DNA from 3 places in the Candidatus Thiothrix phosphatis genome. Region 3 is predicted to be linked to each of the others. Evidence: predicted binding sites of a transcription regulator. Region 3 holds the regulator's gene; each other region holds the start of a gene.
The links. Region 3 encodes FNR, which switches genes on or off when oxygen is low (the NO sensors DNR and NnrR bind a similar motif). Its sites were predicted from a motif close to TTGATNTANATCAA; they were not measured.

Region 1: VSS37_RS11885 (cytochrome-c peroxidase) is a predicted target of FNR. The motif match lies at 4,921-4,934, and genes of this name have one in related genera.
Region 2: VSS37_RS02245 (cytochrome-c peroxidase) is a predicted target of FNR. The motif match lies at 7,018-7,031, and genes of this name have one in related genera.

The regions. Positions count from the first base shown of each region.
Region 1 is NZ_JAYMYJ010000112.1:40,833-50,419, forward strand. It holds gene VSS37_RS11855 (NAD(P)/FAD-dependent oxidoreductase) at 1-1,063, shown strand, start outside; gene VSS37_RS11860 (invasion associated locus B family protein) at 1,276-1,752, shown strand; gene VSS37_RS11865 (glutamate--cysteine ligase family protein) at 1,757-2,830, opposite strand; gene VSS37_RS11870 (nitroreductase family protein) at 2,827-3,534, opposite strand; gene bfr (bacterioferritin) at 3,793-4,263, shown strand; gene bfr (bacterioferritin) at 4,276-4,743, shown strand; gene VSS37_RS11885 (cytochrome-c peroxidase) at 5,003-6,133, shown strand; gene VSS37_RS11890 (DUF2237 family protein) at 6,283-6,654, shown strand; gene VSS37_RS11895 (hypothetical protein) at 6,718-8,901, opposite strand; gene VSS37_RS11900 (DUF6174 domain-containing protein) at 9,139-9,587, shown strand, end outside.
Region 2 is NZ_JAYMYJ010000019.1:4,281-13,867, reverse strand. It holds gene nifL (nitrogen fixation negative regulator NifL) at 1-32, opposite strand, end outside; gene rsxA (electron transport complex subunit RsxA) at 401-979, shown strand; gene VSS37_RS02280 (RnfABCDGE type electron transport complex subunit B) at 1,000-1,527, shown strand; gene VSS37_RS02275 (IS1 family transposase) at 1,655-1,765, opposite strand; gene VSS37_RS21910 (IS1/IS1595 family N-terminal zinc-binding domain-containing protein) at 1,877-2,131, opposite strand; tRNA gene VSS37_RS02270 (tRNA-Leu) at 2,102-2,188, opposite strand; gene VSS37_RS02265 (hypothetical protein) at 2,257-2,676, opposite strand; gene VSS37_RS02260 (cation:proton antiporter domain-containing protein) at 2,805-4,823, shown strand; gene VSS37_RS02255 (helix-turn-helix domain-containing protein) at 5,844-6,107, shown strand; gene VSS37_RS02250 (helix-hairpin-helix domain-containing protein) at 6,203-6,895, opposite strand; gene VSS37_RS02245 (cytochrome-c peroxidase) at 7,077-8,540, shown strand; gene pyrE (orotate phosphoribosyltransferase) at 8,544-9,185, opposite strand; gene VSS37_RS02235 (cation:proton antiporter) at 9,255-9,587, shown strand, end outside.
Region 3 is NZ_JAYMYJ010000129.1:35,310-44,896, forward strand. It holds gene ccoN (cytochrome-c oxidase, cbb3-type subunit I) at 1-333, shown strand, start outside; gene ccoO (cytochrome-c oxidase, cbb3-type subunit II) at 347-961, shown strand; gene VSS37_RS15005 (cbb3-type cytochrome oxidase subunit 3) at 965-1,147, shown strand; gene ccoP (cytochrome-c oxidase, cbb3-type subunit III) at 1,144-2,049, shown strand; gene ccoG (cytochrome c oxidase accessory protein CcoG) at 2,216-3,610, shown strand; gene VSS37_RS15020 (FixH family protein) at 3,628-4,134, shown strand; gene hemN (oxygen-independent coproporphyrinogen III oxidase) at 4,435-5,820, shown strand; gene fnr (fumarate/nitrate reduction transcriptional regulator Fnr) at 5,830-6,582, opposite strand; gene VSS37_RS15035 (DUF3149 domain-containing protein) at 6,757-6,873, shown strand; gene pssA (CDP-diacylglycerol--serine O-phosphatidyltransferase) at 6,956-7,741, shown strand; gene VSS37_RS15045 (2-isopropylmalate synthase) at 7,945-9,495, shown strand.

The sequences.
Region 1 (9,587 bases), on a different contig from region 3:
CAACATTTTCAGTAATATGGTGTTGACGGGGGAACGCACCCTTGGCCAACTGGCATTCCAGTACAGTTCGCTGACCAGCAAATACGGTGTCAAGTGGGTGGCGAAGTCAGTGACAGCGATTGACCCGGTCAGTCAGAGGGTCATGCTGTCTGATGGCAATTCCCTGCCATATGACCGTCTGGTTATCGCACCGGGGGTCGAGTTCGACGCTTTGCCGATGTCTGGCGCGGCGGCTGCGCAGGCAAAGGTGGTCCACGCCTGGAAAGCAGGGCCGCAAACCACATCGTTGCAGGCGCAAATTGCCGCCATGACCAGCAAAGACACGTTCATCCTGACGATTCCGGCAAAACCTTACCGTTGCCCACCAGGGCCGTATGAGCGCGCCTGTGTGGTGGCCGACTACCTCAAGCGGGTGAAAGGTGGCGGCAAGGTGATTGTGCTGGACGCCAACCCGGGCATTCAGGCGGAAGTGAACAATTTCACCAAAGCTTTCACTGACCCCAAATTGCACGGCAACACCATCACCTATGTGCCGAATGCCTCCCTCATCAGCATTGACGCAGACAGGGGGAAGGTAAGCACGACTGCTGGCGCGTTTACCGGCAAGGTCATCAATGCCATTCCGCCTCACAAGGCCGGTAGGGTCATCACGGATTCCGCTACCGGCCTGGCGAATGTTGCTGGCCGCTGGGCTGGGGTGAACATGTTGACTTATGAGTCCACCGCTGTTCCCAACGTGCATGTTATCGGTGATGCTGCGGCCACCTCCCAACCAAAGGCGGGGCATATTGCCAATGCGGAAGCCAAGGTATGCGCCGATGCCATTATCCATTTGCTGCGCGGAGAAGCAGTGAACCCGGCACCGATCACCAACTCAGCCTGCTTTACCCCGATCACCAGAGGGACGGCCTCATGGCTATCCGTGGTGTACCGCTATGACCCGGCATCAGCCAGCATGTTGCCAACCGGCAACGGTGTTACTGAATCCGCTGGCATCAGTTCAGACAACTACGAGCAGATGCTGAAATGGTTCAGCAACCTGATGTCGGATACGTTCTCCTGATCCCTTCTCCGGGGGAAGGGCGGCAGATGCCGCTTTTCCCCTTCCCTGAGTTTGCTGGCGTCCGGAGGGGAACGTCCGGTAGCCTCATGAATGATGGTATTCTGCCGAGCGCTTTGGTGGTTGCTTGCCTGACGTATGAATGCATATCGGCAGGATAATGGAGTGTGAGATACTGTCATTTTATTTTTGATGAAAATATCAGGAAGGCAAGTATGCAATTGGGTTTAAAAGCGCTCATGTTGGGTGGTTTGCTGGCAGCTGGCGCGGCACAGGCCGCTGACAGCATTGATGGGAAGCATTTTGGCGACTGGGGCGGGGCGTGTGACAGCAAACTTTGCTACATCCAGCAGGCGTTAAGCAGCAAGGGGCAATTGTTGATGGCGACGGCTATCGGCTATTTGCCGGGCAAACCGTTTCCGGCGGTGCTGATCCAATTGCCGAAAGGGGCGCAACTCCAGGAAGGCGTGTTGCTGCAAGTCGATAATCACGCTGCCATCAAGTTTGAAGGGAAGTGTGAAAAAGATTCTTGCTTTGCCGGTTTCGCCCTAGACCAGAAAATGCAGCAGCAGTTCCAGCAAGGTTCCAAAGCGGTGGTGAGCTTTATACCCGCGCCGAAACAAAAGCCGGTTTCACTGCCGCTCTCGCTGAAGGGCATTGGCAAGGGCTTGAGTGCTTTGCCTAAGTCCTAAAGTGTCAAGCGGACACTTTCATTTCCAGCAATTCATGCGCGGGTGTGCGCTTACGTTGGAGCATGTCAAACAGTGGTTCCAGCCGTTCATGATCCGGATCGTCCGCCAGCGCCTTGTCAGCGGCGTACAGCGCCTGCCAGGCGAAACGGAACACCAATGGGTTGTCGAAGCCCTGGAGGGCCGCGATCTGGTGCAGATGGGTGTCCGGCGTGATCGCCCGCCCCGGCAGGGATTCATCCAGCACCAACCCCTTGAGCAGGGCGAATAGCGCCGCATACAGCGTGAGGTCTGTGCTGGAGTCAAACGCCTTGAATTCGATCCGCCCGGCTTCGGCGGGGTGGCGTGGGGCTTTGGTCAGGGTCGGGTTGGAGTGGAGCAGATAGGCGCTGTCCGGCGGGAAGGTCAGCACCGCTGGCCGTGGGCCAGTGCGTTTCCAGGTGCGGATCGACAGCCCCGGCCAGATTTCACCCGCATAAAACGGTGAGCTGAAACTGAACGGCGTGATGAACGGGCTGTAATAGGTCAGCTTGCTGGCGGCGTCCACCATGTCAGCACTGTTCATGCCGGGGCGTGACAGGCTCAGGTCAGGCCCGTAGGTCAGCATGGGAATGTGGGCGGTGTCGCGTTCCTCTGGCGATTCGCTGCGTTGCTGCGCCAGTTCGAACGCATTCAACGGCGGATCAGGCGTGAAGCGCGTCTGCTGCGGGTTGAAGCTGACCGGAGCCGGTCGGTAGCCGTAATCGGCGGCGGTTTCCAACAACAGCCGGTAGCTTTCCTGCAATTCGCCCAGCGCGCCCTGGATGCTGTTGTGGATGGTGGTGCGGATTTCGATGCCTTTGGGCACGCAGGTGAGCAATGCGCCATCTGCGCTGAAGCGTTCGTAGCCTTCGATATACCAGCGTTTGCGGCGGATGCCCGCATCGCCCTGGCGCAAATGTTCGGTGTCGGCGGCGTATTCCGGCAGGCGGTCGACGATTTGCTGGAAGTCCTCAAAGCGGGTGTTGGTGAAATCGGCGAACCTGCCGTCAGCGCGATAAAACGCCACTTCGTGTTCAATGCCAAACCGGAATGGGTTCATGCGTTTGTCTCCTGTTTGTCCAGCGAAATCCAGGCGCTCCAACTGTCCGGCGGGCCACGGCGATTGCGCAGCTTGCCGTCAACGATTTCCATGCCACTGTCTTCCGGTGCTGGGAACATGAAAACCGCGCCCAGCAGTTTCTGGGTGGCGGGAATGCCGCACAGCTTGAAGCACTCGCTGGAAGCCAGCACGCCGCCGCTCGACCAGTAGCTCTGGATGTCGCGCGCTTCGCTTGCCAGCAGCAGGTTTTGTACAGCGGCGGCCGCAGCGGCGAGGTGTTCCTCGTTCATGTGCAGGGCCAGTTCAGTGGTTTTGGGTTCCGGCAGCCACGTCGCCAACACGACCGAACCGGCGGCGGCCAGCATGCGGATAATGGTGGCGTCCTCGCTGATGTTGCTGGTGTTTTTTTCCAGCAGGCAATGCGCCAGTGTGAGACAGGCGTTCTGGTCAAGGGCATAGAAACGCCACGGCACACAGGAGACCAGACCCTGCTGATGGTGAATCCGGTTGGCCGGGTAGTGGAAGGGTGCCCAACCGGCGACCCGTATGGCTTCTTCCACATGTTCGCGGAAACCATGCGGAATAGGGGCTGGTGTGTGTAATGAGCCCAATACCTTGCGGGTGCGGCGGCGACGGATGACCTGGTCCACCGCCAGAGCCAAAGCCATATCTTTGGGCTGAAATATGGAGTGTAAATATGTCATGGCGCATTCCTTGGTAGCGGTGCGTAGTAAACGTCACGCTGGCTGAGACAGAGATGGCTTGCGTAAGAATGAGATCGGTTTCACTTAATAATATTAATTCTCATTTGTCAATGCAAATGAAATCACCTTGTTGGGAATGATTCTGATAATCGTTAAATAAGTAATTGTTGTGAAAGGGAAATAGATAATTGACCGTTTTGGCGGATGAGGAATAGCATGACTTTTATCAAAAAACCAACCTAACAACAGGAGACACCTATGAAAGGAAATCCCGACATCAACCGATCGTTCAATCTGGTGCTACGCAGCCAACTGACGGCGATCAACCAGTATTTCCTGCACGCCCGCATGTGCAAGAACTGGGGTTTGGGCAAGTTCAATGAGAAGGAATACAAGCGTTCCATCCAGGCCATGAAACAGGCAGATGAATTGATTGAACGCATCCTTTTCCTGGAAGGCCTGCCCAACCTGCAAGATCTTGGCAAGCTGTACCTTGGTGAAGACGTGCCGGAAATCATCGCCAATGACCTGCGTCTGGCGGGTGAAGTGGTGGCGGAGCTGCGTAAGGTCATTGCCGAGTGCGAACAGGCGCAGGATTTTGTTTCCCGCGACATGTTGCAGGAAATCCTCGAAGAAGAGGAAGAGCAAATTGACTGGCTGGAATCACAGCAATGGGCGATCAGCAACGCAGGCCTGCAAAATTACCTGCAATCGATGATGGATGCTTAAGGAGAGCACACTATGAAAGGAAACGACCGTGTTATTGATGTGTTAAAAACGCTGTTGGCGGGTGAACTGGCGGCGCGCGACCAGTATTTCATCCATTCACGCATGTGCGATGACTGGGGCCTGAGCAAACTGTACGAACACTATGAGCATGAGAGCATGGAAGAACGCGGCCATGCTGACGCCATCATCCGCCGTATCCTGTTCCTGGAGGGCACGCCTGACCTCAACAACCAGGACCAGCTCAATGTCGGGGCGGATGTTCCTGGTATGCTCAAAAACGATCTGGCGTTGGAGTACCACGTGACGGGGGCGCTGAAAGCCGCCATCCAGATTTGTGAGGAAGAGCAGGACTATGTGACCCGTGAAATCTTGCGTGGGCAGCTGGAGGACACCGAACAAGACCATGCCCATTTCCTGGAAAAACAATTGGGCCTGATTGACAAGATTGGCCTGCAAAACTACCTGCAATCGCAGATGTAGCCCTTCCCGGCAACCTCTGTCCAGGCACGCGCGGTCTGCGGATGCGGCGCTTTACCCAGATACGGGTGTTGTCATGCCAGCCCGCCATGTTCATGGGCATGTGGAATGCCTCATCCTGTGTATCCCAAAAAACCAATCATCATAAGCGAAAAACCCTATCGGGATGGACGGTAATACTTGATGTGCGTCAAGTTTGCATTGCCGTCCCGACTTAACATGACTGCTTGGACGATTTACCCATAAAAAGTAGGAGATGCTCATGAACGTGCAAGTTGTGATGGTTTCGCTGCTCACCCTCGGCATGGCGACGGCGGTGTGGGCGGAAGATGCTGCGAAAGCGGAGCCAGCCAAAACGGAGGCGGCAGGGGATGCAGCCAAAACCGCTGATGCGGGCACCGTGAAGGATGAGCCGATCAAGCCGCTGGAGGCCGTTACGGTTAAGGATGAAGCCAAAGTGGAGCTGGGCAAGAAACTGTACTTTGACCCGCGCCTGTCCAAATCCGGCTTTATTTCCTGTAATTCCTGCCACAACTTGAGCATGGGCGGCACCGACAACCTGCAAACCTCCATCGGCGACCATTGGCAGCAAGGCCCGATCAATGCCCCGACCGTGTTGAATTCCAGCATGAATGTGGCGCAATTCTGGGATGGCCGCGCCAAGGATTTGAAAGAACAGGCGGGTGGCCCGATCGCCAATCCGGGTGAAATGGCTTTTACACACGAGTTGGCGTTGGATGTGTTAAAATCCATCCCGCAATATCAGGATGAATTTAAGAGCGCCTTTAATAAGGACGCGATTGACATCGACATGGTAAAAGACGCCATCGCCGCATTTGAGGATACGCTGGTGACGCCGGATGCCAAGTTCGACAAATGGTTGAAAGGCGATGACAGCGCCCTGAGTGAAACCGAGTTGAAGGGTTATAAACTGTTCAAGGAAAGCGGTTGCGTGGCCTGCCACAATGGCCCTGCGGTCGGTGGTGCCAGCTTCCAGAAAATGGGCGTTGTGGAACCTTACAAGACCGACAATCCGGCTGAAGGCGTCGGCGGCCTGACCAAGAAGGATGAAGACCGCTTCAAGTTCAAAGTGCCGACCTTGCGCAATGTGGAGCTGACTTACCCGTATTTCCATGACGGCGCGGCCAAAACCCTGGAAGACGCCGTGCACACCATGGGCCAGCTCCAGTTGGGCAAGAAGTTTACGGATGAGGAAACCGCTGACATCGTGGCGTTCCTGAAAACATTGACCGGCAAACAGCCTGAATTCCAGTTGCCGATACTGCCGCCGTCCACCAATGAGACGCCGCGTCCTGAGCCTTTCAACAAGGCCGACAAGGACAAGGCCAAACAGAAAGACGCCGGAGCCAAAGCTGACGGCAAACAATCCTGATGGGTTTGTAAGTTGTGTAGTGTACGCCCTTTCTCCTGTTTCGACGTGAGGCAGGGGAAGGGTTTTGATTCGGGAGAGAGGAGCGGCGGGGTGGGTCAACTCGCTCCGCCCTTTTATGTTTATCCGTTGATCACAGGGACATGACAGCAATGATGGAGCCGTTGAATATATTGGGTACGGAACTGGAGCCGTGCGGGGCGCATCCGCCAACCGGGTTTTTCCGCGATGGCAGTTGCAACACCAGCCAGCAGGACATTGGCTCGCATACGGTATGTGTGGTGGTGACGGCGGAATTTCTGGCTTTCAGCAAGGAACAGGGCAATGACCTGTCGACGCCGCTGCCTGAGTACGGTTTTCCTGGTTTGAAACCAGGGGATCGCTGGTGTTTGTGCGCCGCCCGCTGGCAGGAGGCGCTGGATGCGGGCAACGCGCCGCGTGTTGCCATTCTCGCCACCCACCAGGATTGCCTGCGCATCCTGTCGCTGGATGACCTCAAGCAATACGCCATCGACCTTTCCTGATGTCTTTGGCCTCAACCAAAAAGCCCCGCAACGCGGGGCTTTTTGGTTGAAGGTAAGCGGCGCTTACCAGTAATGGCCTTTTCCAGATGCCTGCTGCTTGGTTGCATTTAGTGCACTGCTGACTGCATCATTGGCTGCACCGGCTTTTTGCATCAGATCAGCCAGCTGTTTGAACTGGCTGCTGTTCTGGCAAGCGGCTGCGGCTTTGTCGTACAGGCTGCCAGCTTTGGCGCTGTCGCCCCATTTTTGTGCCAGTTCCGCCAGATAGGCAAAGTGGAAATGGTTTTCCGCCTTGGCTTCGGCCTTGTCCAGAATTTGCTGGGCCTGGGCATCATCACCGAGATGCTCCTTGACTGCATTGGCAAGCTTCTTCAGCTCAAACGCACTGGCATTGCCGGATTCCAGCTTGGCGAGCTGGTCGCCGTAGAATTTCTGTGTCCAGGTTTTGCCGAAATCGCTGTCAGCCAATTGTTTACAGACGGTTTCGCCAAGGCTGCGCACCTGCGCGAAAGTGCCTGCATTGCTGGCGGCCAGATCCAGCAGGCGGGCCAGCCATGCCTTGTCCTTGACCAGATTGCCGACAGCCAGGATCAGCGGCTGGTAAGCGGCGAAGCTGAAGCTGCCGGTGGCCTGCATCTTTTCCTCTGCGGTGGTCAGCAGTTGGGTAGCGTAGGAGGCATCATCCAGTTCTTCTGCTACCTTGCCTGCCAGATCAATGAACTGATTGGGCTTGGTGAGCGTTTTTTCCTGATTTTGGAATTCGACGTAACGCGCCTGGCTGGCTTCACGCTTGGCAAGTTTGTCGGCGATGCGGCTGTTGCGTTCGGCGTCGTCTGCGGCCAGTTGCTTGGCGGCGATGGCCAGCTTGCGCATTTCATCCAGTGAGCTGACGTTGGCTTCAGCTTTGTCGAGCGCCTGGATGGCGACGCTGTTATTGCCGAGTTTCTGTGCGCGTTGGGCGACATCCAGCACTTGGGCGTTGGTTTCGGCCAAGTCGAGCGCCTTGTGCAGGGCGTCGCTGGCGAGCGCAGCGTCTGGGGTGGATTTCGCCAATGCATCCAGCACGCTGACGCTATCGGTGTAAACCTTGCAGGTGCCAACCGCTTTGCTGTACAGGGCGTTGGCCTTGTCGGCGTCCTGCAAGGTGGCATTGACTTCGCCCGCCAGGGAAACCAAGGCGGATGCGGTGTCAGCCTTGGCTTCGGCGGCGGCGTAAATGGCCGCAGTCTTATCCTTGTCGCCAAGATTCCCATTGACGGCCTTGGCCAGCATGGATAGGTCAGCAACTGTATTGAGCTTGCTGGCGAGTTTGTCGTATGCCTTGCCTGCGATGGATTTGTCATCCATATTGGCGGCCGCTTGGCTGGCCAGCTTGAGCAGGTCGTCTTTGGTGCTGAATTCGCTCAGGGCGTTGTTGTAAAGTTCGCTGGCGGTGGGCTGGTCGCCCAGCAGGCTGGCGTAGCCGGTGGCCAGATCGAGGTTTTCCTCACCGCTCATGGCGAAGTTCTTGCCGTTTTCCAGCAGTTCTTCGGCTTTATCCTTATTGCCCAGCAGCTTCATGAAACCGCCTGCGAGTGCCACGAATTGCGCCGGGAACATGCAGCCGCCCTCGGCTTCGTTCAGGGCGCTTTCAACTGCTGCGTCATCGCCGAACATGTCTTTCAGGCCGGTGGCGTATTCGACCACATCCTGGGTGTCGTTGCTGGAAGGCTCGGCTTTCTTGAACACCATGCGGGCGGCGTTTTCATTGCCTTCAGCCTTGATGCCAGCCGCCAGTTTCCGGTAGTCAGCGATGGTCTTGCAGTTGCCGGTGACCTTGCCGAACAGCTTGTTGGCCAGGGCGTTGTCTTGCAGGGCTTCCTGCACGTAGGCGGCGAAAGACAGCAGTTCGTTGGTGTTGGAGGTTTCGCCGATGGCTTCTTCCAGCAGGGCGCGGCCTTTGTCCTTGTCGCCGAGGTGCAAGGCGATGCTGTAGCCGACCTGCGCCTTTTCCTTGGCGTCGAAGCAGGAGCCAGCGGCTTCCTCATACAGTGCGGCGGCCTTGTCCTTGTCGCCTGCGGCCACATAGCCTTCCGCGACGCTGACGTAATGATCAGGGAATGAGCAGTAGGATTCGCCTTTTTCCAGCAGTTCTTTTGCATAGTCAAGGTCGGCGGGTTCCGCCAAAGCTTGTTTGGCGAGGGCTGCGCAAGAAGCTGCGTCGGTGCAGCCGGATGCCTGATCTTTGAGTTCGTCGCGGGTGGCCATGATTCCTCCGTTATAGGGATAGTACAGTCGGTTGGGGGGTTTGAGTGTTGTAAAGCAAATCGGTTTGGGGTTCAAGTATGTGAAAAGGGATAGATGACGCTCGATTCCAGCCCGGTAAGCAAGGTTTCCCTGCCTTCCAGGGAGAAAAAGCTTCTGTTTGTCCGAAGCTGGGAAGCCGTTGTTTGGGCAAGGGATGAGAATGGTTTTGTCATCAAACCAACATGGAGGAAGCATGACATGGTAGGCATAACACAAGGAAGTGTTGGGAACAGCAGCCAATCTGCTGGCGGCAGCACCGCTATCCAGGCATCAGCGGCGGGTTCCACAGGCAATAATGCGTCGAACGCCCTTCAGAACCGTCAGCAAAGCCGCTTCAATGGCAATTCCCAACCCATGGTCAACCTGATCCAGCAATTGATCAGCCAACTACAGAAGTGGGCGCAAAGCAAACAGCCCCAACCCAAGCCACTGGAGCTGACCCAGCAGCAGGATCAGGCCCTCCGCAACCGTTTTGGCGTTTTTGGTGAGCTGAACTATCAGGTGCTGGACAACAACCGTGACGGCAAGTTGAGTGCAGGCGATGAGTTGGTGATTGCTGGCGGCTTTACCGGCGGGGAAATTTCCCGCCAGAAGCTGACCCAGCAGGATGTGGACGCCATCAACAATTCTGGCCAAACGGCTGCGCA
Region 2 (9,587 bases), on a different contig from region 3:
TGGTTCGGCATGGGCATGGCATCCTCGCTCAATAAGATTTTCCTAATGTTGCGAAGCAATAACTATGCCACTGGATTGGAAGGCGAAACAGGGAACAAATGAACCGCCAACCCTGCCTTGCAGAACAGTGCGTTGGAGAAAAATGGGCAATTTGTCATAACCTTCCAGCGCGTTGACCGCATTGTAGCAAATCAGACAAACACACAAATTGTCGTAAAGGCGACAAACATCACACGTTTCAGAACAATGTCGCAAACCCCACACCCGTTCCCCCGATGTCACAAACAACACCAATAAATGCACCATAAAAATACCATGAATTCATATTGTTACCGGCATATCACTTGCTGGCACGCAACCTGCATCATCATCCCCACTGACAGATTTCAGGAAATGTGCAATGGAATACTTCATGCTCCTGCTGGGAACCGTACTGGTGAACAATGTGGTACTGGTCAAGTTCCTCGGCCTGTGCCCGTTCATGGGCGTGTCCAAACAGATCGATTCCGCCATCGGCATGGGAATGGCGACCACCTTTGTGCTGACCTTGGCCTCCGTGGCGGGCTGGATGCTGGAGCACTGGGTGTTGCAGCCACTGGGGCTGGGTTTCCTGCGCATTCTTTCCTTCATCCTGGTGATCGCCGCCACGGTGCAGTTTACCGAAATGGTGATCAAAAAAATATCACCTGCATTGTATCAAGTGTTGGGGATTTTCCTGCCATTGATCACCACCAACTGCGCCGTGCTGGGCGTGGCGCTGTTGAACGTGCAGGAGGCGCACAACTTTGTGCAAACCACCTTGTATGCGTTTGGCTCGGCGGTGGGGTTCTCGCTGGTGCTGGTCATTTTTGCCGGGTTGCGTGAACGGCTGGCGTTGGCGCAAGTGCCAACGGCGTTCAGCGGCCTGCCGATTGCGTTCATTGTCGCCGGGTTGCTGTCGCTGGCCTTTATGGGCTTCGCGGGCCTGGCCTCACATTGACATTGATAAGGAGCGTTGAGATGAGTGCGGTTTTGATGCTGATGACGTTGGGATTGGTGTTGGGCGGTTTGCTGGGGATAGCAGCCCAATACCTCAAGGTGGAAGGCAACCCCTTGCAAGCGGAAATTGAAGCCCTGATGCCCGGTTCACAATGCGGCCAATGTGGTTACCCCGGCTGTGCGCCAGCGGCGGAAGCCATCGCCAACGGCAGCGCGCCGGTGACCGCCTGTCCCCCTGGCGGCAAAGCCCTGGCGGAAGCGCTGGCGGCCAAACTCGGCGTCAGCATTAACCTCTCCGGGGTGGAGGACAAAGGGCCAGTCATCGCCTATGTGCATGAAAACCTGTGCATTGGCTGCACCAAATGCTTCAAGCGCTGCCCAACCGACGCGATCATGGGCGGCCCCAAGCAGATTCATGCGGTGTTTGCCGACGCCTGCACCGGCTGCGAAAAATGCTTTGACGTATGCCCGACCGAATGCATTGAAATGCGCCCGCTGACACCGACCCTACAAACTTGGTATTGGCCAAGCCCGGCAGCCGCCGCCTGATTCCCCGGCAATGGATTAACTCCAGGCACGCTGAAGCAACGGCGCGCTGGTAGTGGGTCAAACCTGAGAACTGGCATGAATGTCCACCCCAGACTCGACCCTGTTGATCAGCAAGCCAATGACCGTATTAGGCCAAGACAGTATTGCTGATATGATCAACGGCATACCATAACCAGCGTTGGTTGCCTTTGTTGCCAACAAATGACCCCTGCCCATCCAGCTCGGCTTCGTTGACCATGCCTATGCTGACTTCCAGGCCGGTGTCCGCAACGTCCTTCGCGGGAAGAAAATGGGGATTGGCCTGGATCAGGCTGTTTGCTTTTTTTTCAAGGTGCTGATGACCGTCCCTTTACTGATGCAAAGGACACGGGCCGTAATCCCGCACCCCGCCACTGTTGACTGCCATTTCCACCACCTTCTCCTTAATGCCGGGCTGGTGGGCCGCATGACGGCATGTCAGCATGAAGCTTTTCTTTGCGCAGTCTGGGTTGTCACAACGGTAACGCGGTTCACCCCGTGCACTGTGACCTACTTTTCGGATTCGCGGGCTGCCGCAATTAAGTGATTGAAAATATGGTGCCCGGAGCCGGGGTCGAACCGGCACGGTGTTGCCACCGAGGGATTTTAAGTCCCTTGCGTCTACCAATTTCGCCATCCGGGCATGAGAGGGATTAAGGCAGGCTTGAAAAGCAAGCGCCAAGTTTAGACACATTAAGCCCGAAAAGCCAGTCAGTGGCGGCAAAGATCGCCCGTTTTCACCGCAGCTGCCTTCACCCGAGCCTCAATTTCGTAAGGGTTGTCCCAGTAAAAATTGCCGCCCCGCCAATGCGCCCATAGCCCGGCCAGCAGGTAAACCAGTGGAAACAAAGCCCCCCAGTGCTCAAACTGTTCCACATGCGCCCGTTCATGCGTCCGGCTGCTATCCAAATGCGCGGGGGAAACACCCGCCACCAAATGCCCCAAAGTGACCGCGTTGACCGCCCCCAAAACAGGGATGCCGCTGTGCAGCCGCCGCCCGATCCAGCCTCCCCACACTTCCAATACGCCAGAATGGATGGCATACCCCCCGCCAGTCCATTTCGCCAACAACGCCAGCGGCAAACAGCACAAGGTGACTGGCCCAACCCAGAGATAGGCCAACAACTGCATCAAAAATGAACGTTTCCTCACGTTTTACCTCGCCCTGACAGGTTGGAATTGAACCCACACAGTGTGCACAGGGTCAGAAATCCGTATACTTTGCTCATTGGCTACTCGACCTGATTGTAGGGGATTCCTTGGGAGAACATGAACTATTAAACGGCATCCTGCTATTGCTGGTGATGTCAGTGGGGGCTGTTGCAGCATTCCGCGCATTGAACCTGCCGCCGATCCTCGGCTATTTGTTGGTGGGTGCGCTGATGGGCGTGCACGGGTTAGGTTTTGTCAAGGACAACGCCGGTTTCGATTTCATGGGCGAAGTCGGGGTAGTGTTCCTGCTGTTCGCCATCGGGTTGGAATTCTCGCTCAAACAGTTCATGGCCATGCGCACCACCATTATCGGCCTGGGCGGGTTGCAAGTGCTGATTTCCACGCTGGCAGGCATGGGCATTTTATCGTACTTCGGCATATCCTGGAAAAGCGCTTTGGTAGGGGGTGGCGCCATGGCCATGTCTTCCACGGCGATCGTCGTCAAACAATTGACGGAACAGGCAGAAATGCGCACACAGCACGGCCAGTTGGCGCTCGGCGTGTTGCTGTTCCAGGACATTGCGGTCGTGCCGTTTCTGGTCATGATCCCTTTGCTGGCGGGCGATAGCGGGCTGGCTGACAGCCCGTCAGAGCTGCTCTTGCAGGTTTCCACCGCCGCCCTTTTGTTTGTTTCGATGCTGCTGGCCGGACACTATACCCTCCGCCCCCTGTTCCAATACATTTCACGGGCGGAATCCATCGAGCTTTTCAACATCACCGTGTTGCTGGTGGCGCTGACCGCCGCTTGGATCACCCAATCGCTGGGTTTGTCGTTGGCTTTAGGCGCATTTTTGGCCGGGATGTTGTTGAGTGAAACCGAGTATAAACACCAGATTGAAAGTGAAATACGCCCATTCCGCGATATTCTGATGGGTATTTTTTTCATTGCAGTAGGCACCAAGCTGGATCTTGGCATTTTGCCATCGCTATGGCTGCCGGTGTTGCTGCTGGTGCTGGGGTTGACCGCTGGCAAAGCGCTGCTGGTCGCTATCCTGACCCGGCTGTTTTCCTCCAATGGCGGTGCCGCCCTGCGCACCGGATTGGTGTTGGGGCAAGGTGGGGAATTTGGCTTTGCCCTGCTCGCCCTGGCGTTGAGCAATCAGGTGGTGTCTTCCAGCGAATCCCAGACCACCCTGGCAGCCATCGTGATCAGCATGGCGCTTTCACCACTGATCATCCGTTATAACGACAAGCTGACCAAGCAACTGCTGGCCGATGCCCAGGCGCGTCAGCATTCCCACAATGCCCAGGCGTTCAGCTCCGCCATTCAGGAAGTGGAAAACCATGTCATCCTGTGCGGCTACCGGCGTATGGGGCAGAACCTGGCGCAGTTCCTGCACGAACAAGGAGCCCCTTACATTGCGCTGGAGCTTGACCCCGGCATCGTGGAAAAAGCCTGGGAGGCAGGCGACCCAGTGTTCTATGCGGATGCGACCCGCCCTGAAATCCTCCAAGCCGCCGGGTTGGAGCGGGCACGGATGGTGGTGGTGACGGTCATTGACATTGAAGCCGCCAAACGCATGGTGGAAGCTGTCAGGCAGAAACGGGCCGACATACCCATATTGGTGCGCACCCGCGACGAGCGTCACCTGGAAGCCTTGGAACAGCTGGGGGCCACCAATGTTTTGCCGGAAACCCTGGAAGCCACCCTGATGATCACCCAGCTGATGCTGGAGCAACTGGGCTTTAGCCCGGACGAGGTGTTCCGGATGACGGAAAAGATCCGGAGGGACAGTTACCGTTCGCTACGCAGCTACTACCACGGCGACCAGGTAAAATCTGAACCCGGCAAGAGTCCGGTGGAAGCATTCCTGCATACGTTTACCGTACAAGAAAATGATTTTGCTGTTGGCAAGCATATCGCTGAACTGGAGCTGGAGCGGTTTACCGTTTGTGTCAAAGCGCTGCGGCGGGGCGTTATCCGTGGCGAACAACCTTCAACGACCATCAGTTTGCAAACCGGCGATGTGCTGGTGCTGGAAGGCGGCAATACCGACGTTTTCCTGGATGTGGAAAGTCACTTACGCACTGGCGGGAAAAATGCAAAAACTGCCACCTCGGTTTGAGCAGCCGCCACGCATTGAAACATAGGTCACGCTGTCTTATTGGAAATGTTTTTTCAGTTGGCGGCTGGTTTTGGATTCTGCCTGCGTCGTATCCTGCATCAGTTGACCATTATCAAAATTAGCCTGAAAAGCACACGATTTCCTGATCGCCATTACATCCGTCAGATCCGGTTATTTAATCTACTACCGGAAGCAGCAACCCCAACCTTGGAATTTGTAACGGTATTGGTTACATCGCAGTGACTTGGACACTTTATTGGACTCTGTATGCCTGAATTCACGTCCTCATTTTTATATTGCTGACTTTCCAGCTAACGTGACTGTATTTTAAACGCAGCATCCGAATTAATGCACATTTTTGATACGGTAATTTCATCCAGCCATTGAGACAATATTTTTGTATTCTTCCATAAAAGCCCACGAAGTGATTAAAAAACAACCTCAACAGACACTTTTATTACCGCTTATGATGGATAAATTGCCGCTTATCTGAGCATGCGTGTTTATATTCTACTCTATGGTATTCTTTTATCCAGGATATGCGTTTATCTAGATGCTTTTGGTAGATTCATTATCAAAAGTAAAATCTTGGATGCAGCTTGGGCAAAAGAAAGTAGTGCCGTTATTTTCGTGATTGCGGATGGTCGCTGGTGAAAATTGCCAAATGTTGTTCTGCTCTGGATTTGCACATGCCGAAACCTGATGTACAGATCAGGCAGCAAGGGGTTGGTCGTAGGTGCTCGACTGAGTTGGTAAGCTTCTGGATTCTGATGAACTTTCCGGACAGTTTGGTGTCTACATAATCGCAAGTTGCCGTTGTCATGTCAGGGCTTAATTCACTGACTTTTTACGGAGCGGGTACATGTGTCCGTATTGCAAGGATGCAAACGGGTGGTATCTGGAAAAATCACCTCCGAAGCAATAAAAGGGATTTTTGCAATCACAACTCCTGAAAAACAGTTGGCTGCGGTTCATGAAACATTATGTAGAATCGTATCCGACAATTATTAAAAAGGTTGCATGAATATGACGAATACATCTTCTCGTGTCGGTCTGGACTCCTCCCTGTCAGAAACGGTCGCCCGTACTTTGCAGGACTATCTGGATACTCTAGGTGATCATGAAGCATCCAATATCTACCGTCTAGTTCTGGATGAAGTTGAGCGCCCCATGTTGGAAATCATGATGCGCTACACACATGGGAATCAGTCCAAAGCCGCACAGTGCATGGGCATTAATCGCGCCACCCTGCGCACTAAACTGAAACGCCACAACCTGCTCTGATCATCAGGCAAATGTGTTCGCATTTCAGTTAAAATAATGCCCGCTTCAAGCGGGCATTATTGTTTTATCCTTAAAAAACCTGATCACTATTCTGTTTATCCTTTCAGGGAAGCCTGAAACTTTTTTAGGCCATCCCAATCTTCCGCAGCAGCCCACTTCGCTTGTGAAGCCCAACTTTCCGCTGTGGCTTTACTGTAACGGATACCACTGGGAGCCAAACGCTCACTTAGCTCATCCACTGTCAGCTCTGCCAACTGGGCGTAACGCCCGATACCCGCAACATACATCGCTTCAGCCAATTTGGGGCCAATGCCTGCCAATTTAGTAAAATCATCCTTACTATCGTCATTACCCGCGTCAGTCACGATGGGCACCGCCGCTGGAGTTGCTTCCGATTTCATTTCCGTTGTTGCCATGGCCGGAACAGGGTTTGCATCCGCTTCAATCTTTGCGGATGGTTCTGCTTCAAACGCTTCCTCTACTGCCGGGACAGATTTGGCTTCCGGCGAAATAGGATGGACATCAATTAGCGCAGGCTCCGGCTCAGGGATTTTCAAGGCAGCGCCCATCGCCTTCGCGGCATCAGATTGGGCCGCCGCCAACGCTTCCTGCAATTCGTGGTTTTTCTGTTGCAGGCCCTCAACTTCCTTGCGGATGGTCTGCAATGCGGCCTCAGCATTCTTGCCGGGATTGGGAACGAACAGGCGGACAAAAATCCATTCCACTACCCAACCCGCCAATACGCCGAGAATAAATACGCCTAATGATTGGGAAATTTCTTCAGACATTACAGCACTCCATGTTTTAGCGTGTATTTAATGCTTTTTATCAGCAAACAGATTCTAGCGACCTGTTGCAGGGGACAGAATACACCAAATGGTAGGGTTAAGCAGACAAACCTCCTCCCAGCTTGATCTATCGCAATGTAATAATGGCCTCACTCACATGCCCAGAAATGCTTTCCTTGTCATGCAGTTACAATTTTTCATCCTGATATGTGCGCTCACGTTACTGCAAGGCTGTAACGATGAACGCGCCGCCAGCATTTATATCCCGAACAATAGCAGCGCACCGGTGCTACGTTCCGATTTGGATAGCTCCCTGCGCGAGCTGATCCAACAATATGGTTTGAAGGGTGATCCGGCGCAACAGTTGGCCTTACCCTCCATCGAAACGCCGTTGGCGCAACTGGGCATGAAACTGTTCTTCAGCAAAACCCTATCCGGCAATCTGGATGTGGCTTGCGCAACCTGCCATCACCCCCTGTTGGGCGGCGGCGATAACCTGTCGCTGTCGATCGGGGTAGACGCCATCGATACCGATATACTGGGCAACAAGCGCATGTTGCAGGGAAACCTCACGCCTGGTGTTCCGCGTAACGCCCCCACAACATTCAACATTGGATTGTGGAAGCAGTTTATGTTCCATGACGGACGGGTTGAATCCACCGGAAGCGGCATCACCACACCGGATGTCGCCTATCCCCTGCCAGACCCACTGGCGGGCGCTAACCTGGCGCATGCCCAAGCGCGTTTTCCGGTCACCTCCAACCATGAAATGCGAGGCAAAACTTTTGACGCTGGCGGCACCACCCAATCCTGCCGGGAACGGCTGGCCGAACGCCTGGGAGGCTATGGCGTCGGTGCCGGGCTGTTGCAGCCGGAGGAAACACAGTACTGGCTGGAACAATTCCGCCTAGCCTACCAACAACCGGACGCAGCGGCGAAACAACTGATTACGGAGCAAAATATTGCTGCTGCATTGTCGGAGTACGAACGTTCACAAATTTTCACCAACAATCCGTGGAAACAATACGTGCAAGGCGACCTGAGCGCCATCAGCGAATCCGCCAAGCAAGGTGCGCTGCTGTTTTTCCGCAAACGTGGCGAAAGCGGCTATGACTGCGCATCCTGCCATCGGGGGGATTTTTTCACCGATGAACAATTCCGTAATGTGCTGACGCCCCCCATCGGCCCAGGTAAGGGCAACACCGACCCTGCGATCCAACAAGACTATGGGCGCTGGCTGGTGACGCACAATCCGGACGACAAATTCCGTTTCCGCACCCCTAGCCTGCTGAATGTGGCGGTGACCGGCCCTTGGGGACACAACGGCGCGTTCACTGCGCTTGACGGCATGGTCGAACACATGCTCAACCCGTTCCAGTCAGCGATCCACTACAATCCGGCGCAGTTGCAACAGGCCAATGTCCCCAGCAGCCATTTGCAGCAAAACCTACGGGAAATGTTGAGCTGTGATACGGATATCGCTGGTCAGGAATACCGCCAGGAAGATGTGCAACTTCTGCTTGCCTTCCTGAACACCCTGACAGACCCATGCGTCACCAACCCCGCCTGCATGGGCAAATGGACCCCATCCACAGACGCCACCCAACAAGACCCGCAAAAACTCCAACTAAACGCAACGTTCTGACCGTCAAACGCCATACCGGTTGCGGTACGCCTGCACCTGCTCCAGCAGCGCCGCGTCGTGCAGGTTGTCACCGACATGGCTGATGACTTCCCGCAACCCAACGATGCTGATGACGGCAGCGCCGTACAACGCCTCCACTTCCTGCACCGCCGATTGCGCACCTTTGCCGCGTTCCTGGCGGTCGAGGGAAATGGCGACGGCAGCCAGCGTTGCGCCCTGCTCCGCCACAATCGCAGCGGATTCGCGGATGGCGGTGCCTGCGGTCATCACATCATCCACCACCAGCACCCGGCCATGCAGCGGCGCGCCGACAATGACGCCACCCTCGCCATGATCCTTGGCCTCCTTACGGTTGAACGCATAGGGGTAATCCCTGCCATGGTGTTCGAACAGGGCGATGGCGACGGCAGCGGCCAACGGGATGCCTTTGTAGGCAGGGCCGAACAGCATGTCAAACTCCAGCCCTGCCTCCACAATCGCCTCCGCATAAAACTTCCCCAACCGGGACAGCGCCGAGCCTGTCCGGAACAAACCGGCATTGAAGAAATAGGGGCTGACCCGGCCTGATTTCAGGGTGTATTCCCCAAACTTCAGGACACCCTGGGCGATGGCGAAATCAAGAAAGTCTTTCTGGTAGGTTTTCATGGGGCTGTCATACTTGCATGATACTAAGACGGATGGATTATAAAGAATACAAGGGCGGTGAACCAACTCATGAGCGAACATATTGCACTGATTCTGGCGACAATCCTGGGCTGCGGACTACTCAGCCAACTGGTCGCCTGGTGGCTGAAGCTCCCCGCCATCCTGTTCCTGTTGCTGGCCGGGATTGCGCTTGGGCCGTTAAGCGGCTGGCTGCGGCCAGATGAACTATTCGGCGACCTGCTGTTTCCGCTGGCGTCCCTGTCCGTGGCCGTGATCCTGTTTGAAGGCAGCCTGACGCTCAATTTCCAGCAGTTGCAAGGCATCCAGCGGGTGGTGCTGAATATGGTTTCCATCGGCATGGCGTCCACCTGGGTGACGATCACCTTATTGGCGCATTTCCTG
Region 3 (9,587 bases):
CTGATCCCGAAATTGTTTGGCCGTGAAAAGATGTACAGCATCAAGCTGATCGAAGTCCATTTCTGGGTGGCGACGGTCGGCATCGTGCTGTATATCGCGTCCATGTGGATCGCGGGCGTCATGGAAGGCTTGATGTGGCGGGCAGTGAATGCTGACGGCACCTTGACCTACAGCTTTGTCGAGTCGTTGAAAATGGTTTATCCGTTCTACTTTGTACGTTTCCTAGGTGGCGTCCTGGTCTTGGGCGGGATGTTTATCATGGCGTACAACGTCTGGAAGACTGTCGCAGGGGCGCAAGCCGTTGATGACGCCATTCCTGCACCGGCCCACTAAGGAGGATTGAATCATGAGTGCTGGACATGCAGTCGTTGAGAAAAACGTGGGCCTGATGGCCATTTTGATCCTGGTCGTGGTGAGTTTCGGCGGGCTGGCGGAGATCGTGCCGCTGTACTTCCTGAAAGACACCACGGAGCCTGTCGAGGGTTTGAAGCCTTATTCGGCGCTGCAACTGGAAGGGCGCGACATCTATCTGCGGGAAGGCTGTTACAACTGCCATTCCCAGATGATCCGTCCATTCCGTGCGGAAACCGAGCGTTATGGCCACTATTCCGTCGCGGGTGAATTTGTCTACGACCATCCGTTCCAATGGGGTTCCAAACGCACTGGCCCCGACTTGGCGCGTGTCGGTGGGCGTTACAGTGATGACTGGCAGCGCGTGCACCTGAAAAACCCGCGTGACGTGGTGCCGGAATCCAATATGCCTGGGTTCCCGTGGTTGGCTGAAAACACGTTGGATGGCGCGGACACCGCCGCCAAGATGAAGGCCATGCAAACGCTGGGCGTGCCTTATACGGATGAGGAAATCGCCAAAGGTGCAGACGAAGTGAAAGGCAAGACTGAGCTGGATGCGCTGGTCGCTTATCTGCAAAACCTGGGCACTGTCATCAAGACCAAGCGGTGATGGATGATGGACTACAACGATTTCCGTGGGATAACGACGTTGATGGTGCTGATTGCTTTCTTTGCCGTCGTGTGGTGGGCGTACAGCAGCAAGCGCAAAAAGCGCTTTGAGGATGACGCCAACTCCATTTTCGATGAGCAGGAAGAAAAAATGCACGATGCGTCAGTTAAGGAGGTAGACAAATGAGTGGATTCTGGAGTGGTTGGATCATTCTGATCACATTGGGCAATATCTTTGCCTGTTACTGGCTGGTTCGCTGGACTTCGAAGAAGGCTCCGGGTGAGGCGGCGACGGGCGATGTCACCGGACATCGCTGGGATGACCTCGAAGAGTACAACAACCCGCTGCCACGCTGGTGGTTGTGGCTGTTCTATATCACCTTGGTGTTTGGCCTGGTGTATCTGGTGCTGTTTCCGGGTCTGGGGTCTTTCAAGGGCGTATTGGGCTGGGGTTCCCACGAAAGCCAGTATGAGGCTGAAATGGCGAAGGCGGCGGAAGCCTATGATCCGGTCTTCAAGAAGTTTGCGGCCATGCCGGTTGAGCAGGTCGCAACGGATGAAGACGCCAAGGGAATGGGCCGCCGCATGTTCCTGAGTTACTGTGCGCAGTGCCATGGTTCTGACGCGGGCGGTGCCAAAGGCTTCCCCAACCTGACAGACAATGACTGGTTGTATGGCGGGGCACCTGAGCAGATTGAACAGACCATCCTGAATGGCCGTCAAGGCGTGATGCCGCCGCACCCCGCGCTGAGTGCCGATGACCTTGACAAGGTGGCCAATTACGTCGCCAGTTTGAGCGGGCGCACCGAAGGCGTTGACACGGCCAAGGCTGAGGCGGGCAAGGCGCTGTATCCAACCATGGACTGCATTGCGTGCCATGGCGTGGATGCCAAAGGCAATCAGGCGATGGGTGCGCCTAACCTGACCGACACCACTTGGTTGTATGGCTCTTCCCTTGACACCATCAAGGAAAGCATCTCCAAAGGCCGTAATGGCACAATGCCAGCGCATGCCGATTTCCTCGGCGCGGACAAAGTCCATTTGTTGGCAGCGTATGTCTACGGGTTATCCCATTCGGCGGGCAAATAAGCCTCACTTCCACAGGCCGTCAACGGGCGGCCTGTTTCTTGATAAATGTCGTAAAAGTGTTTTATAAAACAACAAACTGTTTTGCAAACCACTTTTCGTCAAATAATTCCGGCCTCTTGCGTGCTAGCTTGCAAGCCTTGTGACTGGTCTGGCTGAAGGTGGTGAAATGTCTGAAAATCCTGTCAAAACTGACGCCGGGGATGGCAACGGCGGCAGCTTCTATCAAAAGCACAACAAGATTTATCCGCGCAAGACGAAAGGGTTGTTCACCAATCTGCGTAAGTTCTCAGTATGGGGTCTGCTGGGGTTGTACTACGTGCTGCCCTGGCTCAGGTGGGATGGCCAGCAACTGGTGCTGTTTGACCTGCCTGCGCGCAAATTTCACATTTTCGGCATGACTTTTTGGCCGCAGGATTTCTTCTATCTGGCGGTGTTGCTGATCCTGGCGGCGTTGCTGCTGTTTTTCGTCACGGCGTTGGCCGGACGTGTTTGGTGTGGTTATGCCTGCCCGCAAACGGTTTGGAGCGAAGTTTATATTTGGATTGAGCAATGGGTGGAAGGTGACCGCCCGCAACAGATCAAGCTCGACAAAGGGCCATGGGATCGGGCCAAAATCGGCAAAAAGGCGCTCAAGCAGGTGTTGTGGATATTCTTCTCACTATGGACAGGGTTTACCTTCGTTGGTTTTTTCGTGCCGGTGGAAACGCTGTGGTCTGATCTCGCCAGCGGTGTGATTGGCGGTTGGGCGTTGTTCTGGATCCTGTTCTACAGCGCCGCCACCTATGGCAACGCAGGCTTTCTGCGCGAGCAGGTTTGCCTGTACATGTGCCCTTATGCGCGTTTCCAGAGCGCCATGTTCGACAAGGACACCCTGATCATTTCCTACGATGAGGCACGCGGCGAACCGCGCGGCTCCCGCAAGCGTGGGGCGGACAAGCCTGCCAGCGTGGGGGATTGTGTGGATTGCACCCTGTGTGTGCAGGTTTGCCCGACCGGCATCGATATCCGTGATGGCCTGCAATACCAATGCATTGGTTGCGCCGCTTGCATCGACGCTTGTGACGGCGTTATGGACAAAATGGGTTATCCGCGCGGTCTGGTGCGCTATACAACCGAGCATGCCCTGAAGGGTGGGGTGACCCACGTCATGCGTGTGCGCACCTTCATTTATGGCGGGTTGCTGGCGGCGATCGCGTTGGCCTTGCTGTATTCCGTCTTGCACCGCGTGCCGTTGGAAATGGATGTCATCCGTGACCGCAACGCCCTGTACCGGGATAGCGGGGATGGCAATATTGAAAACATCTACACCCTGAAAGTCATCAATATGGATGAGCAGGAGCACCATTACGCCATTAGCGTTTCCGGCATTGAGGGAATGAAGCTGGTAGGCGCAGAAAATGTGGTGGTGCAGTCCGGCAGGGTGGCTGAAGTGCCGGTCAAGGCAGTGGCCAACCCTGACAAGATGGCTTCCCATAGCCAGGAAGTGATCTTCCATATTGAGGCAACGGACAGTCCGGCGCTGGTTGCAACCCAAAAGGCCCGTTTCCTCGGCCCGAATTGATCAAGGAGAATGACCGCATGTATGTTCAAGTTGAGGATGTCAAACCATGGTACAAGCAGTTTTGGCCATGGGCACTGATGGTGATGCCAGCTACAGCCGTGGTTGCTGGCCTTTATACGTATTCGTTGGCTGTTTCCACCCGCAGCGCGATGGTGGTGGATGATTATTACACTGAAGGCAAGGCGATCAACCAGTCGCTGGAGCGTGGGCGAAAGGCTGCAGCGTTGGGCTTGCATGGCAACCTGTCCCTGAATGGGCAGGCGGCGCGGTTGCTGCTTGACAATCCCAGCGTCCAACCCCTGCAACAGCTGGAGCTAAAGCTCTATCACGCCACGCTGGCGGATCATGACCAAGTGGTCATGTTGCACAATGCGGGAAATGGCGTATGGGCTGGCGAAGTGGCGCATCTGGCGGCAGGCCGATGGTATGTGGATCTGTTGCCGCAAGATGAAAGTTGGCGGCTGGAGGGCGTGTTGCCTGCCTCCAGCCCGATCGCCACTGTCGATTTGCAGCCAGCTTTGTAGGGATGCTTTTTCCAGGCGGATAATGCGTGTAAAAAGAAGGCCCTCCAAATGAGGGCCTAAGTGCTTTAGGGTATGTAGAGCGTTGTGAAGACCACCGGTTCAGAGGAGGTAACGAACATCAGCACCAGCAATCTCCACGGCACATTAGACCTATTTTCAGTAGGGTTTACAATCCGGCAAAATCTGGTTTCTTGATGCAGATCAATTATCTTTGATGTTTTATTTCAGGCGCTTGCAATTGTATATAGGTTGCAGCATGTATTATAAACTGCCTTGGTTTGGGTGGAAAAAGAGGTCATTATGAGCATAGTCCAATTCGATGCAGAGTTGATCCGCCGTTATGACACGGCGGGGCCGCGTTATACATCGTATCCAACGGCGGTTGCGTTTGGGTCTTTTACGGAAGATGAATACAAAGCGCATGCTTACATGAGCAATGAAGACCCCATCCCGTTGCCATTGTCGCTGTATTTCCATATCCCATTCTGTGACACGGTGTGCTTTTATTGCGCCTGCAACAAGATCGTCACCAAAGACCACGCCAAGGCGGCTGCCTATTTGCAATACCTGTTCCGTGAAATCGAAATGCAGTCCAAGCTGTATGACCGCGACCGGGTGGTGGAGCAACTGCATTGGGGGGGCGGCACGCCCACCTTTTTGAGCCATGATGAAATGCGGGCGTTGATGGAAAAAACCCGTCAGCATTTCGCCCTGCACATTACCGATGATGGCGATTACTCCATCGAGATTGACCCCCGTTCCGTGTCGGTGGAAACCATCGGGGTGCTGCGTGAAATCGGTTTCAACCGTTTCAGCCTCGGGGTGCAGGATGTGGACGCAAAGGTGCAGGATGCCGTCAACCGCATCCAGCCCATTGGGCAGACGGTTTCCATTATCGACGCCTGCCGCGCACAGGGTGCCAAGTCCATCAGCGTGGATTTGATTTATGGGTTGCCGTTCCAGACTGTCGACAGTTTCCGGCAGACGCTGGACACGATGATTGGCATCTCGCCCGACCGTATTTCCGTATTCAACTACGCGCACTTGCCGAATTTGTTCAAGCCGCAACGGCGCATCAATGAGGCTGACCTGCCGTCACCTGACACCAAGTTGCAAATCATGCAATTGGCTGTCGAGCATCTGACCGCCGCAGGCTATGAGTATATTGGCATGGACCATTTCGCCAAGCCGGACGATGAGCTGGCGCAGGCCCAACGGCAGGGGACGTTGCACCGTAATTTCCAAGGGTACACGACCCATGCGGATTGCGATTTGATTGGCATGGGGGTCAGCTCCATCAGCAGTGTGGCGGAGTGCTACAGCCAAAACGCCAAGACGCTGGAAGAATACTACGCCACCCTCGATACGGGGCATTTGCCGGTCATCAAAGGCTTGACCCTGGATGAGGACGATATATTGCGCCGTTATATTATTCAGCAACTGGCCTGCCATTTCCGGTTGGACTTTGGGCAGGTTGAGCGTTTCTTCTCGCTGGATTTTGCGGATTATTTCACGCGTGAACTGGAAGTGCTGCAAACCATGACGGAGGACGCCTTGTTGCAATTTACCCCAACAGGCTTGGAAGTTACGCCGCGCGGACGGTTTTTAATTCGCAATATCTGTATGGTGTTTGATGTGAGCTTGCGCAAACAAAGCGCGCAGCAGCGTTTTTCGCGGGTGATTTGAAACTGTTGTTTAGAGCACGTCGCTGGCCGGACGGCAGGTATGGTGGGCCAGTTGTTTGAGGCGGCTCATGTCGGCAATTTTTACCAAGCGGTGTTGGACAGAAATGATGTTTTCTTCCTGTAGCCGTGAAAACATGCGGCTGAGGGTTTCGACCGCCATCCCCAAATAATTGGCGAGGTCGTGGCGTGCCATCGGCAGGTTGAATTCATTGGCGGAAAAGCCGCGCTCCCGGTTGCGCTCTGACAGGCTGGAAAGAAAGGTGGCCAAGCGTTCTTCGGTGCGCATTTGCCCCAAAGTCAGCAGCAACATCTGTTCACGTTCGATTTCCGTGCCAATCTGGCGCATCATCTGCCCACGCATGGCCGGTAGTTTGCCGCACAATTCTTGGAAGTTTTCCATGCTTAACTCACACACCAGGGTATCGTCCAGCGCTTGCGCGTCGCAGGTATGCCGGTCGTGTGCGAAGGCATCAAACCCCAGCAAATCGCCAGGCAGGTAAAACCCCAGGATTTGTTCTTCGCCGTCCGGGGTGGAAAGGGAGGTTTTGACTGCGCCAGCCTTGACGGCAAAGATGGCGTGCTGGTTGTCATCGCGGTGAAAAAGGTAGTCTTTTTTCTTGATCTTGACGGTTTTATTGATGGAGTTTTCCAGTAAGTCCAGTTCCTCCCGTGTCAGGCCGCGCGGCAGGCATAACTCGCTCAAGCTGCAATTATGGCAAGCGATGGCGGCTTTCTTGGTGCTGTGTAAAGGAACTGTCTTCATGCCTCATTCCAAGCTGTGCGGATGATTGGATGGTTATTTCCTAACCCATTCCACGATTTTTCCCAATCGCTTGTAGTAATCGTTTTCTTGATGTGAATCAAAGCGCTGTGAGTGGGTTCGCCTAAACTTCAATTTTACACGTTTCGTGTTATTAGTATAGGAGCATAGGCTACCATGGCGGAACTACTCTTTGGAAGCTGGATGGGGATATTGACCATTATTGTCATTCTATTCATGGTGGTGATGATGGTTTATCTGGGTTGGGTGTTTGTGAAGAAGTCGGGCGAATAAGTCCAGGCGCAAAAATTCATTCCACTTTGCCAGGAGGCTGGCTAATATGCTGTTACGTTTGTGAACAGGAAATAATATTAAAGTGGAAGACCAACAACCAGAATGCCAGGCGGCCCCTCCCCGTAAAGGGATTTACCTGTTGCCTAATTTGTTGACCACCGGGGCAATGTTTGGTGGTTTTTATGCCGTGGTGGCGGCCATGCAGGGCAAGTTTGAAGCCGCAGCAATTGCAGTGTTTGTCGCCATGGTGCTGGATGGCCTGGATGGGCGGGTGGCGCGCATGACCAATACACAGTCAGAATTTGGTGCGCAATACGACAGCATGGCTGACCTGATTTCATTTGGCGTGGCTCCGGGGCTGGTGATGTACCAATGGGCGTTGGTGCATTTGCAGTCGTATGGCGTGACCTGGGGAAAGGCTGGTTGGCTGGCGGCCTTTGTTTATGTTGCATGCGCGGCGTTGCGTCTGGCGCGTTTCAATACCCAGATCGGGAAAGTGGACAAGCGGTTTTTTGTCGGGTTGCCCAGCCCTGCGGCGGCTGCGGTGATGGTGGGCATGGTGTGGGTGTTCCACGACCTGGACATTACCGGGCGGAATGTGCAGTTGCCCGCTTTGGCGCTGACGTTGGTGGTGGGGTTGTTGATGGTCAGCAATATCAGTTTTTACAGTTTCAAGGATTTTGACCTGCGCAACCGGGTGCCATTTGTGGCGGTGCTGATTGTGCTGCTGATATTTGCATTGACGACCATTGACCCACCGAAAGTGCTGTTTGGGGTGTTCCTGATGTACGCCTTGTCGGGGCCGGTGCTGTGGGCGTGGCGGCGTTACCGGCGTGTCCAACGGCGTAAGAAAGACATGGAGGCTTGAAGTCGCGTTTGCTTTGTTGTAGCGTTGGTTTCATGAAAATTCACCGCAATACACTGCTCCTGTCGTTTCTGCGACTGCCCGGCTGGGCGGTATAAGTTCCTACGCCCGGCGGGGCCACACGCGCTATCATTACATCCCCTTACAAAATAAAGTCCGGTTGCTTGTTTTATGATGATCGTGCAGCCGTGTTTTGGAGCAGAATCATGTCTAAAGAGCGTTTGATTATTTTTGACACCACTTTGCGTGATGGCGAACAAAGCCCAGGCGCATCCATGACGCAAGAAGAGAAAATCCGCATCGCCCTGATGCTGGAAAAAATGCGGGTGGATGTGATTGAGGCCGGTTTCCCGATAGCCAGCCCTGGCGATTTCGATTCGGTCAAGGCTATCGCCGGTATTGTGAAAGACAGCACGGTTTGCGGTTTGGCGCGCGCTTTGGAAAAAGACATCGACCGGGCGGCGGACGCCATCAAGCCCGCCAATTCCGGGCGTATCCACACCTTCATCGCCACCTCGCCGATCCATATGCAGAACAAACTGCGGATGACGCCAGACCAAGTGGTCGAGCAAGCAGTCTTTGCGGTGAAACGGGCGCGCAACCATACCGATGACGTCGAGTTTTCCTGCGAGGATGCGGGCCGTTCCGAGTTCGAATTCCTCTGCCGGGTGATCGAGGCGGCGATTGCCGCAGGTGCCCGCACCATTAACATCCCGGATACAGTCGGCTATCAGATCCCCTCCGTATTTGGCGAAATGGTCGGCAACCTGATCCGCACCATTCCGAATGCTGACCAAGCCGTGTTTTCTGTGCATTGCCATAATGACCTCGGGCTGGCGGTGGGCAACTCGCTGTCCGCTGTCCTGAATGGCGCGCGTCAGGTGGAATGCACCATCAATGGCTTGGGGGAACGCGCGGGCAACGCCTCGCTGGAAGAAGTCGTCATGGCGGTGCGCACCCGCGCAGACGTGTTCCCAGTCGAAACCCGTCTTGACACCGCCCATATCGTGCCGACCTCGCGTCTGGTCTCCAGTGTGACCGGCTTCCCGGTGCAGCCGAACAAAGCCATTGTCGGTGCCAATGCGTTTGCGCATGAATCCGGCATCCATCAGGACGGCGTGCTCAAGCACCGCGAAACCTACGAAATCATGCGCGCCCAGGATGTTGGCTGGAGCGACAACAAAATCGTGCTCGGCAAACATTCCGGACGCAACGCATTCAAAACCCGCTTGCAGGAATTGCATATTGAGCTGAAATCGGAAGAAGAGCTCAATGCGGCATTCTCCCGCTTCAAGGATCTGGCTGACCGCAAGCATGACATCTACGACGAAGACCTGATGGTGCTGATGATGGATGCGCGCGCCGCCCAGGAACGCACCGTGTACGAACTGGTTTCTTCCCATGTCTGTTCGGAAACCGGCGAAGCGCCCAACGCCCGCGTCACCCTGAAAGTGGAAGGGGTGGAGCATGCGGCGACGGCGGCGGGTGGCGGCCCGGTTGACGCCGTTTACAAAGCGATTGAAGCCATTGTCGGCGAAAGCGCCAACCTTGCGCTGTATTCCGTCAACAATATCACCAGCGGCACCGACGCCCAGGGTGAAGTGACGGTGCGGCTGGAAAAAGGCGGGCGCATCATCCACGGCCACGGTGCAGACACGGACATCGTGATTGCTTCCGCCAAGGCTTACGTGGACGCCTGGAACAAGCTGGCCAGCCAGTCAATGCGCGAGCATCCGCAGCATCACCAGGGGGTGTAAGCGCCCGTGGATGCGCAATTGCGGAGCAGGTACATGCAGGCGATGGGGATTCCGGTGTGGAAGCCGAAGGATGTGCCTCTGCCCCCTGCCTC